DNA from 3 places in the Micromonospora sp. NPDC000207 genome. Region 3 is predicted to be linked to each of the others. Evidence: predicted binding sites of a transcription regulator. Region 3 holds the regulator's gene; each other region holds the start of a gene.
The links. Region 3 encodes HrcA, which represses chaperone genes, less so after heat shock. Its sites were predicted from a motif close to GGTTNGCACNCTCNNNNNGAGNGTGCNAACC; they were not measured.

Region 1 (3,936 bases), on a different contig from region 3:
GAGGTCGCCTACCTCGGGCCGCCGCCACCCTTCACCGACCTGGTCTGACCTCCGGGACGGGAGAACCCCTCCTCGACGGGCGAGAAGGGGTTCTCCTACTGCACGAGGTGCGGGTGGGTCAGAAGCCCGGCCCGTGCTGGTGGCCGTGGCCGTGCGAGTGGCCGTGACCACCGGCGGCGGCCGGCTCGGCCTTCTCCGGCTTCTCCACCACCAGGCTCTCGGTGGTGAGCACCAGTCCGGCGATCGAAGCGGCGTTGGTGACCGCGTTGCGGGTCACCTTCACCGGGTCGATGATGCCGCTCTTGGCCAGGTCGACCCAGGAGTCGGTGGCGGCGTCGAGGCCGTTGCCCCACTCCTGGCCGACGACCTTCTGGACCACGACGTACCCGTCGTGACCGGCGTTCGAGGCGATCCACCGCAGCGGCTCGACGAGCGCGGAGCGCAGGATCGAGACACCGACCTTCTCGTCACCGGTGAAGCCGAGGTCGTCGGCGAGCACCGGGAGGATCTGCGCCAGGGCGGCACCGCCGCCAGGGACCGTACCCTCCTCGACGGCAGCCTTGGTCGCGGCGATGGCGTCCTCGATGCGGTGCTTGCGCTCCTTCATCTCGACCTCGGTCGCCGCCCCGGCCTTGATGACGGCGACGCCGCCGGAGAGCTTCGCGAGCCGCTCGGAGAGCTTCTCCCGGTCCCAGTCGGAGTCGGTGGCCTCGATCTCCTTGCGGATCTGCGCGACCCGGTCGGAGACCTCCGAGGACTGCCCGCCACCGTCGACGATGGTGGTGGTCTCCTTGTCGACGACGATGCGCCGGGCCGAGCCCAGCACCTCCAGGCCGACCTGGTCGAGCTTGTGACCCAGCTCCGGGGCGACCAGCTCGGCCCCGGTGGCGATCGCCAGGTCCTGGAGCATCGCCTTGCGGCGGTCACCGAAGCCGGGGGCCTTCACCGCGCAGACCTTGACGGTCTTGCGCAGGGCGTTGACCACCAGGGTGGAGAGCGCCTGTCCCTCGACGTCCTCGGCGACGATCAGCAGCGGCTTGCTGTCGGAGAGGACCTTCTCCAGCAGCGGCAGCAGCTCCTCGATCGCCGAGATCTTCTGCGTGGTGATCAGGATGTACGCGTCTTCGAGGACGGACTCCTGGGACTCCGCGTCGGTGACGAAGTTGGGCGAGATGAAGCCCTTGTCGAACTGGAGACCCTCGGTCACGTCCAGCTCGGTGTGCAGGGCGGAGCCCTCCTCGACGGTGATCACACCGTCGCGGCCGACCCGCTCCATCGCCTCGGCGATCAGCTCGCCGATCGTGGCGTCCTGCGCGGAGATCGTCGCGACGTGCGCGATCGACTCCTTGCTGGAGACCTCCACCGCCCGGTCCAGCAGGGCCTCGGAGACCTTCTGCGCGGCGGCGTCCAGGCCACGCTTCAGCCCGATCGGGTTCGATCCGGCGGTCACGTTGCGCAGACCCTCGCGAATCATCGCCTGGGCCAGGACGGTCGCGGTGGTGGTCCCGTCGCCGGCGACGTCGTTGGTCTTGGTCGCCACCTCCTTGACCAACTGCGCGCCGAGGTTCTCGTACGGGTTGGTGAGCTCGATCTCCTTGGCGATGGTCACACCATCGTTGGTGATCGTCGGCGCACCGAATTTCTTGTCCAGGACGACGTTGCGCCCGCGCGGGCCGAGAGTGACCTTGACCGCGTCCGCGAGGGCGTTGACACCGTGCTCCAGCAGGTGCCGGGCGTCGTCCGAGAAGCTCAGGATCTTCGCCATCAATGTCCCTTCGAAGCGTCGCTGCCCCGGCCCGGCGAGCCGGACCGGGGCAGCGACACGGATCGGTTGGTTACTTCTCGATGACCGCGAGGACGTCGCGCGCGGAGAGGACCAGGTACTCCTCGCCGGCGTACTTGACCTCGGTGCCGCCGTACTTGGAGTAGAGGACGACGTCGCCGACCTGCACGTCGACCGGAACCCGGTTGCCCTTGTCGTCGATACGACCCGGGCCGACGGCGAGGACGGTGCCCTCCTGCGGCTTCTCCTTGGCGGTGTCGGGAATCACGATGCCCGACGCAGTGGTGGTCTCAGCCTCGTTCGCCTGGACCACGATCCGGTCCTCGAGCGGCTTGATCGCAACCTTGGTCGCGGTAGTCACGGGCATACCCTCCTGGGGTATTGAGTTTCGTAGCCGGTCGACAATCCGACCAGCGTCAATCTGCCACATGCCACCGGGCGGGGCCGTCGTCGCGGGTGTCGGTCCGCCTGGCGTTCAGCACCCCGACCACAGGGGTCAGGACGCTGGCACCCTCAGGGTGAGAGTGCTAATCGCAGGTTATTCCTCGGCTAGCACTCCGTCAAGGAGAGTGCCAACCAGACCCCCGTCGTGTCCACCCCCGCCACCCCCTCGACCACCGCCGCCAGGCTTTCGCACTGACGACCGCAACACGCCGACAGTCGCTCGCCAGAGCGTGACCGGATCCCCACCCTGCGACGCAGGAGCCGGTTGGACACCGACGGAATCGACGGAACAGTCGGGGCCGACGGGTGGGGACGTCGGCTGTCGACCGGCCCGCGACAATGGCCGGGTGGATCTGGAACAGCTTGCCGCGCTGCGTACCCCCGAGGGGTCGGCGGTGCTCGCCGAGGCCGCGCGGCTGGCCGGCGGTGACCCGCTGCACGCGGCGGCGGCGCTCCGCACGACGGGCGTCGCACCCGGCCTCGCCGCCGCCGCACTGACCCAGGCGGAGCTGCGCCGGCGGGCGGTCGGGAAGTTCGGCCCGGCCGCCGCCGGGATGTTCCTCACCCGCCCCGGCCTGGAACAGGCCACCCGGGGGGTCGTCGCCCGGCGGCGGGCCGACCGGCTGCGGGCCGCCGGGGTGCGGACCCTCGCCGACCTCGGGTGCGGCCTCGGGGCCGACGCGCTCGCCGCCGCCCGCTGCGGCATCCGGGTGTACGGCGTGGAGGCCGACCCGCTCACCGCCGCGATGGCCGCCGCCAACGCCGAGGCCGCCGGGCTGGCCGACCTGTTCACAGTGACCTGCGGCGACGCCACCACCTTCGACGTGACCACAGTCGACGCGGTCTTCTGCGACCCGGCCCGTCGACGGGGCGGCACCGGTCGACGGATCTTCGACCCGAACTCGTACTCCCCGCCCTGGGACTTCGTCACCGGGCTGGCCGAACGGGTCCCCCGCACAGTGGTGAAGGTGGCCCCGGGGATCGACCACGCGCTGATCCCGGCCGGGGCCGAGGCCGAGTGGGTGAGCGTGGGCGGTGACCTGGTCGAGGCCGCCCTCTGGTGCGGCCCCCTCGCCGAGTCCCCCCGCCGCGCCACCCTCCTCCGAAAGGAAGGGCCCCCTGTTAACGCCTGCGGTATAGAAGGCTCCCCTTCTCACCGACCATCAGCGGGGGCGGCGGCGGGAAGCGGGGCGGGGGTGGGTGGCGTGACCGGAGGGTACGGGTTGACCGGGGACGGGACGGCCGAGGCACCAGTCGGGCCGGTCGGTCGCTACCTGTACGACCCCGACCCCGCAGTAGTCCGCGCCCACCTGGTCGCCGAACTCGCCACCGAACTGGGCGCCACCCTCGCCGACCCGACGATCGCCTACCTCTACGCCGACCGGGCCGTCGACACCCCGTACGCCCGGTGTCTGGAGGTCACCGACGTGCTGCCGTTCTCCCTCAAACGGCTCCGGGGCCTGCTGCGGGAGCGGCGGGTCGGCCGGGTGGAGATCCTCAAGCGCGGGTCTGCCCTGGAGCCCGAGAAGCTCCGCCGCGACCTGCGGCTCGCCGGTGACCTCCCGGCCAGCCTGGTGTTGACCCGGGTCGCCGCCGCCCCCACCGTCCTGGTCTGCCGACCGGTCTGAACCACCCGCCGGCCGACAGGACACGGCGGGCAGGGCACGGCGGGGCGGGGCGGGTATAGCGTGGGGGCATGGCGGGACGGG
Region 2 (3,936 bases), on a different contig from region 3:
CGAACCCGGGTCTGGTCGGTGATCTGGACCGGACTCGGCAGATCCTGCGGGAGACCGCCACCCCCGCCCAGCCGACCTACCGTTCCGGGGACCGGGCGGACCGGTGCGGTGGGGACGCCGCCATCACCGGTGCCGGTCTGGTCGACGCGTACGCCGCCGTCCGGGCCGCCCGAGGCTGACCCGCGCGGGTTGGTGCTGGCGACGGCTCCGGGACGCGGTGTCACCCGCCACCTGGGCACGCCGCCCCCTGTACCGCTGGAGACGGAACGGGGCGGACCGCGTCAGCGGCCCGCCCCGTTCGGCGTTGGTGAAGCTGGACTCAGAAGTCCATCTCCCCGCCACCCGGAGCAGCCGGGGCGGCCGGGTTCTTCTCCGGCTTGTCCGCCACGACGGCCTCGGTGGTGAGGAAGAGCGCGGCGATCGACGACGCGTTCTGCAGCGCCGAGCGCGTCACCTTGGCCGGGTCGATGATGCCCGCGGCCAGCAGGTCGACGTACTCACCGGAGGCGGCGTTGAGGCCGTGCCCGGCGTCGAGGTTGCGGACGCGCTCGACGACCACGCCACCCTCAAGGCCCGCGTTGACGGCGATCTGCCGCAGCGGGGCGTCCAGGGCGATCTTGACGATCTGGGCCCCGGTGGCCTCGTCGCCGGTCAGGTCCAGCTTGTCGAAGGCGCTCTTGCCGGCCTGCACCAGCGCGACGCCACCACCCGGGACGATGCCCTCCTCGACGGCGGCCTTCGCGTTGCGGACGGCGTCCTCGATGCGGTGCTTGCGCTCCTTCAGCTCGACCTCGGTGGCCGCGCCGACCTTGATCACCGCAACGCCACCGGCCAGCTTGGCCAGCCGCTCCTGCAGCTTCTCCCGGTCGTAGTCGGAGTCGCTCTTGTCGATCTCGGCCCGGATCTGGTTCACCCGGCCCTGGATCTGGTCGGCGTCGCCGGCACCGTCGACGATGGTGGTCTCGTCCTTGGTCACCACGACCTTGCGGGCGCGGCCCAGCATCTCGACGTCGGCGGCGTCCAGCTTGAGGCCGACCTCCTCGCTGATGACCTGGCCACCGGTGAGGATGGCGATGTCGGTCAGCATGGCCTTGCGGCGGTCACCGAAGCCCGGCGCCTTGACGGCGACCGACTTGAAGGTGCCACGGACCTTGTTGACCACCAGGGTGGCTAGGGCCTCGCCCTCCAGGTCCTCGGCGATGATCAGCAGCGGCTTGCCCGACTGCATGACCTTCTCCAGGATCGGGAGCAGGTCCTTGACCGAGGAGATCTTGCTGTTCGCGATCAGGATGTACGGGTCGTCGAAGACGGCCTCCATACGCTCCGGGTCGGTCATGAAGTAGGCCGAGATGTAGCCCTTGTCGAAGCGCATACCCTCGGTGAGCTCCAGCTCCAGCCCGAAGGTGTTGCTCTCCTCGACGGTGATGACGCCTTCCTTGCCGACCTTGTCCATCGCCTCGGCGATGATCTCGCCGACGCTGGTGTCACCAGCGGAGATGGAGGCGGTGGAGGCGATCTGCTCCTTGGTCTCGACGTCCTTGGCGAGCTTGGACAGCTCCTCCGAGACGTTGGCGACCGCAGCCTCGATGCCCCGCTTGAGGGCCATCGGGTTGGCACCGGCGGCCACGTTGCGCAGACCCTCGCGGACGAGGGCCTGGGCCAGGACGGTCGCCGTCGTCGTGCCGTCACCGGCGACGTCGTCGGTCTTCTTCGCGACCTCCTTGACCAGCTCGGCGCCGATCTTCTCGTACGGGTCCTCGAGCTCGATCTCCTTGGCGATGCTCACACCATCGTTGGTGATGGTGGGGGCACCCCACTTCTTCTCGAGCACGACGTTGCGGCCCTTGGGGCCGAGGGTCACCTTTACGGCGTCGGCGAGCTGGTTCATGCCCCGCTCGAGACCGCGGCGAGCCTCTTCGTCGAAGGCGATAATCTTGGCCATACGGCGTTGTCCTCCTGGACACTCACGGGCCACCCGAGTGTGTGTCCCGGATGGGCCGCCTGGTGTACGCACCTTGGGACGTCGCCGTCGCGTGACAACGACATCCGTCGGCCGGGCCGGATAGCCCGCGACGACCGGCCACGTCCCGTCCGCCATCCACAGAGACAGCGCACGATCGTGGCCCTACCGCCCCGACCATTGGCACTCGCGGTGTGCGAGTGCCAATGACTTGTTTAGCACTCTCCCCTGCCGAGTGCAAGCACGATGCCTGCCCTCACCCGAGTTCAGCCGCGAGTCGGGCGCTGTCCACCGGCCCCTCGTGAATCCGTTGCTCGGCATAGGTGACAACCAGCGCGACCTGCTGGAACAGGTACGCGGGCAGGGTCAACACCGACGCCACGGCGGTGACCACCAGGGCCCCCACCGCCTCCCCCGGCGAGGCGATCGGCCAGGCCAACGGAGCCTCGCTGAAGGCCTGCATGCCGATCTGCCGGAACAGGTCGACAGTCAGGGGGATCCCGATCACCACCACCGCCATCAACGCCAGCCGACCCACCAGCATCCCGAACCGGGAGGAGTGGAACATCTGGAAGGAGCGCCCGATCGGGTTGCTCCGCTCGAACAGGTAGACCGGACCGGCCAGGCTCAACGCGGCGGCGAGGTAGACGCCGGGCAGGAAGCACAGGCAGATGCCGACGAAGACCAGCAGCCCGACCAGGAGGGTCCAGCCCCACAGGCCGGGAGCCCGGCTCAGTCCGTACCGCAGGGCCGACCCGAGGGTCACCGACTCACCGACCGCCTGCCGGGTGATCACCCAGGTCCCCGCCGCCCAACCCACGCTCTGCAGGAGCCCGATGAGGATGGCGGAGGCGGTGATGGTCGTGACGAAGATGCTCATGTCACGCAGGAGGCCGTCGGGCAGCGCCGTCGTCTCGCTCGTCACCTGTGGGGTCGTCAGACCGAGCGCCGGCCCGAGGGCGAGGACCAGGACCGACATGATGATCGCCGGCAGGACCTGGGTGATCAGGAGCAGCGGCAGCAACACCACCCAACCCCGGCGGACCACCCCGATGCACCGGCTCCACCAGCCGCTCAACTCGCCGCCGGGCGGGTTCACCAGCGGGTCGTTCGGGTTCCAGCCATACCCCGGTCCGGGATGGACCGCTCCCGGGTACGGCGCGTACCCCGCTCCTTGGGGAAACTGACCCGGGTACGCCGTTCCGGGGTATGCCGCCCCCGGGTACGGCTGACCGGGGTACGGGGGCTGACCCGGGTGGCCCGACTGCTGACCCGGGTACGGCTGACCGGGGTACGGGGGCTGACCGGGGTACATCGGCTGGCCGGAGACCGGTGGCTGCCCGTACGGGTCCGACCCCGGGGCCGGGTGGCCGAACGGAGGGCTGGGCGGCCCGGGCGGCGGTTGGTCGGTCATGAGGCCTCCTCAGCAGCAACGGCTGGAACGGCTCATGATCCTCCCCGGCGAACGCCGGACACGCATCCCCTCAGGCGGATGGGGTGAGATCTCCACCGCCGACCGGGGGGCGTGCCGGCCCCGGTGGTCCCGATCAGACGGCGCGTACCCGCTCGGCCTGCGGCCCCTTCTGCCCCTGCGCGATCTCGAACTCGACTCGTTGCCCGTCGTCCAACGCCTTGTAGCCGTCCATCTCGATGGCCGAGAAGTGAACGAAGACGTCCTGCCCGCCGTCCACGGCGATGAAGCCGTAGCCCTTCTCGGCGTTGAACCACTTCACGGTGCCCTGTGCCACGGTGCACTTCCTCACTCTGCACGGCGCTGGAAAGCCCTCGGTCGCGGTGGACACGGCCGAGCATTGGACCACCGATTCCGGGTCGACGATGACTGTCGAAACAGGCGATCGAAAACGCACGGTACACGAGGCGTGACAAAGTCGCACGACCACAAAAAGGGCAAAGGGCACCGATCGCCGACCGATGTGCATCGGCAGGCGTCGCTACGGTATGCATGCCCACATGAC
Region 3 (3,936 bases):
CCACGGCGTGCGCCCGGGCGGTGGCCGACTGCGGTCCCCGGACCATCATCGCGACCAGTGGGGCCACCCAGCCGAGCAGACCACCGCCGACCACGACGCCCGCCGCCCCGCCGAAGTGGGCGATCAGCGACCAGGTCTTGTCGTCGCTGCTCAGACCCGACGGGGGGCCGTAGCCGGGCGGCGGGGGGCCGTAGCCGGCCGGGCCGGTGCCGTAGCCGCCGGGCGCGCCCGGGTCGTAGCCGCCACCGGGTGGGTACGACCCGCCGGGTGGGGGATAGCCGCCGGGCGGGGGACCCGGTGGTGGGTATCCGCCGCCGGAGTCCGGCTGCTCCGGTGAACCGAACCCACCGGGTGGGGGGTACCCACCGGGACCGGACGTCCCGGACAGTGGTGCCGTGGATTGTTCGTGACCGGCCGACCCCGTCGAGGGTGGCGGCTCGGCCGCAGAGAAAGGTGGGGTGGGGGGCAGCGGAGCCGTCGGGTCCGGTGCCGGACGGCCGGGATCGCCCGATCCGGGCGGGCGGGGCGGTTCGGTCATGACGGACACGGTAGGCCCACCTGGCAACCTTCACCAGCGCAACACCGGCCCGCCCGACGCCGGGCTCCACCCGGACATCGACGTACGGGTGGTCCGTCACTGATCATCGCGCCGGTGGGGGCAGCGGACGTAGACTGGCACTCGCTACAGTCGAGTGCCAGGGCGCGACGCGGTCGAGGTCGACCGGCGCGGGACGGGAGGTGGGAGATGGGTCTCGACGACCGCAAACTCGCCGTACTGCGCGCGATCGTCGAGGACTACGTCGCCACTCAGGAGCCGGTCGGCAGCCGGGCCCTGGTCGAGCGGCACCAGCTCGGGGTCTCCCCGGCCACGGTCCGCAACGACATGGCGGTCCTGGAGGAGGAGGGCTACATCCGGCAGCCGCACACCAGCGCCGGCCGGGTCCCCACCGACCGGGGATACCGTCTCTTCGTCGACAGGTTGTCCCGGGTCAAGCCGCTGAGTCCGGCCGAGCGGCGGGCCATCGAGCGGTTCCTGATGGGCGCTGTCGACCTCGACGACGTGGTGCACCGCACCGTGCGGCTGCTGGCCCAGCTGACCCGGCAGGTGGCGGTGGTGCAGTATCCGAGCCTGGCCCGCTCCTCGGTCCGGCACCTGGAGCTGGTGCCGATCTCGACCACCCGGCTGATGCTGGTGATGATCGCCGACACCGGGCGGGTGGAGCAACGGCTCGTCGAGCTGCCCGCCCCGGTCCCCGCCGACGACGTCACCGACCTGCGTCGGCTGATGAACGAGAAGCTCGTCGGGACCAGGCTGTCGGAGACCCCGCCGCTGGTCCAGGTGCTCGTCGACGAGGCACCGACGCAGCTGCGGCCGGCCATGACCACCCTCTCCACCGTGCTGCTGGAGACGTTGGTCGAGCGCCACGAGGAGCGGCTTGCGCTGGCCGGCACCGCCAACCTCACCCGGGGCGGCCTGCTCGACTTCCAGGGGTCGCTGCGGCCGATCCTGGAGGCGCTCGAGGAGGAGGTCGTCCTGCTCAAGCTCATCGGTGAGGCCGAGCCGAGCACCACCCGGGTGCTGATCGGCGACGAGAACGAAGTAGACAATCTCCGGGCCGCCTCCGTGGTCAGCACCGGCTACGGGCCGGGTGCCACCATCGTGGGTGGGCTCGGTGTGCTGGGGCCGACCCGGATGGACTACCCCGGGACCATCGCCACGGTACGAGCCGTGGCACGCTACGTGGGCGAGTTGCTGGCCCAGAACTGATCCAGTCGGGCCGACGATCGGCGCAGAGCGAGACGAACATGAGGACACGGGACGCAGTGGCCAGGGACTACTATGGCATCCTCGGCGTGAGCCGGGAAGCCTCCGACGACGAGATCAAGCGCGCCTACCGCAAGCTGGCGCGGCAGTTCCATCCGGACGTCAATCCGGATCCGGAGGCCCAGGAGAAGTTCAAGGACATCAACGCCGCGTACGAGGTCCTCTCGGACGACCGGAAACGGCAGATCGTCGACCTGGGCGGGGACCCGCTGGCTCCGGGCGGCGGGGGCGCCGGCCCGGGTGGGCCGGGAGCCGGTCCGTTCGCCGGGTTCCAGGACATCATGGACGCCTTCTTCGGTGGTGCCGGTGGCGCGACCCGAGGGCCGCGACCGCGTACCCGTCCGGGTGCCGACGCGATCCTGCGGCTGGAGCTCGACCTGCACGAGACGGCCTTCGGGGTGGAGGCCCCGATCACCGTCGACACCGCGGTGCTCTGCACCACCTGCTCCGGGGCGGCCACCGCCGCCGGCACCCACCTGGACACCTGCGAGGCGTGCGGTGGTCGGGGCGAGGTGCAGTCGGTGCAGCGGACCTTCCTCGGTCAGGTGGTCTCCGCCCGGCCCTGCACCGTCTGCCAGGGGTACGGCACCACCATCCCGCACCCCTGCCCCACCTGCGCCGGTGACGGGCGGGTCCGGACCCGCCGGTCGCTCACCGTCAAGATCCCTGCCGGGGTCGAGGACGGCATGCGGATCCGGCTGGCCCAGCAGGGCGAGGTCGGCCCGGGCGGCGGCACCCCCGGCGACCTGTACGTCGAGATCCACGAACGGCCGCACGACGTCTACTCCCGCAAGGGCGACGACCTGCACTGCCGGGTGACGGTGCCGATGACCGCCGCCGCCCTCGGCACCCGGCTGACCATCAAGACGCTCGACAGCGAGGAGGCCGTCGACGTCAAGGCCGGCACCCAGCCGGGCAGCACCCTGCGCCTGCGGGCCCGGGGCGTACCGCACCTGCGCGGCACCGGCCGGGGTGACCTCTACGTCCACCTGGACGTACGGACCCCGACCAAGCTCGACGCCGACCAGGAGCGGATGCTGCGCGACTTCGCCAAGACCCGGGGCGAGGAGGTCGCCGAGCTGAGCAAGCAGGGCGGCTTCTTCTCCCGGATGCGCGACGCGTTCAACGGGCACGCCTGACGTGTCGGCACCGCTGTTCCTGGTCGACGCGCTGCCGACCGGGGACGTGCTCACCCTGGACGGCCCGGAGGGGCACCACGCGGCCACCGTCCAACGGCTGCGGGTCGGCGAGGAGCTGCTGCTCGCCGACGGCCGGGGCGGGACCGCCGCCGCGGTGGTCACCCTCGTCGGCCGGGGCAGCCTGGAGATCGAGGTCACCTCCCGGGGGTACGTCGACGCCGACGTCCCCCGGCTGGTGGTGGTGCAGGGCATCGCCAAGGGCGACCGGGGTGAGCTGGCCGTCCAGGCGATGACCGAGACCGGGGTGGACGAGATCGTGCCCTGGGCGGCGTCCCGCTCCGTGGTGCAGTGGCGCGGGGAGCGGGGCGTACGGGCCCGACAGAAGTGGGTGGCCACCGCCCGGGAGGCGGCCAAGCAGGCCCGCCGGGCGTGGCTGCCGGTGGTGGCCGGGGCGCCCGACGAGTCGACGTCGACAGTGGCTCGGCGGGTGGCCGGAGCCGCCGCCGCCTTCGTCCTGCACGAGGGTGCCCAGGAGCGGCTGAGCACCGCCGAGCTGCCCGAGACAGGTGAGATCGTGCTGGTCGTCGGCCCCGAGGGCGGGGTGAGCGAGCCGGAGCTGACGACGTTCACCGAGGCCGGTGCCCGGCCGGTACGCCTCGGCCCGACGGTGCTGCGTACCTCCACCGCCGGGGTGGCCGCCCTCGCCGTCCTCGCCACCCGACTCGCCCGTTGGTGACCCGCCCGGGCCGGGTGGTTGGACTGTCGGTTCGGGGTAAGACACATCGACATGGCCGACATCTCGCTGCTGGACCTCGCCGACGACTACCGGGTGGCTGACGGCCACGACGACGACCCCGTTCTGCTGCGCCACGACGGCAGCCCGGTGGAGACCTGGCGCGAGGACTATCCGTACGACCACCGGATGGAGCGCGACGAGTACGACCGGGACAAGCGGCTGCTCCAGATCGAGTT

Region 1: a site for HrcA is predicted at 2,286-2,316, ahead of groES (co-chaperone GroES). Genes of this name have one in related genera too.
Region 2: a site for HrcA is predicted at 2,139-2,169, ahead of groL (chaperonin GroEL). Genes of this name have one in related genera too.

What each region holds. Positions count from the first base shown of each region.
Region 1 covers NZ_JBEPEQ010000155.1:1,306-5,241, forward strand. Annotated here, with positions in the region: gene ABT336_RS25245 (hypothetical protein) at 1-48, shown strand, start outside; gene groL (chaperonin GroEL) at 119-1,765, opposite strand; gene groES (co-chaperone GroES) at 1,836-2,144, opposite strand; gene ABT336_RS25260 (THUMP-like domain-containing protein) at 2,575-3,855, shown strand; gene ybaK (Cys-tRNA(Pro) deacylase) at 3,924-3,936, shown strand, end outside.
Region 2 covers NZ_JBEPEQ010000003.1:130,173-134,108, forward strand. Annotated here, with positions in the region: gene ABT336_RS02230 (S8 family serine peptidase) at 1-179, shown strand, start outside; gene groL (chaperonin GroEL) at 320-1,942, opposite strand; gene ABT336_RS02240 (hypothetical protein) at 2,217-3,374, opposite strand; gene ABT336_RS02245 (cold-shock protein) at 3,508-3,708, opposite strand; partial or broken gene ABT336_RS02250 (hypothetical protein) at 3,932-3,936, shown strand, end outside.
Region 3 covers NZ_JBEPEQ010000008.1:62,198-66,133, reverse strand. Annotated here, with positions in the region: gene ABT336_RS04235 (DUF4870 domain-containing protein) at 1-538, opposite strand, end outside; gene hrcA (heat-inducible transcriptional repressor HrcA) at 746-1,768, shown strand; gene dnaJ (molecular chaperone DnaJ) at 1,825-2,964, shown strand; gene ABT336_RS04220 (16S rRNA (uracil(1498)-N(3))-methyltransferase) at 2,966-3,700, shown strand; gene ppk2 (polyphosphate kinase 2) at 3,752-3,936, shown strand, end outside.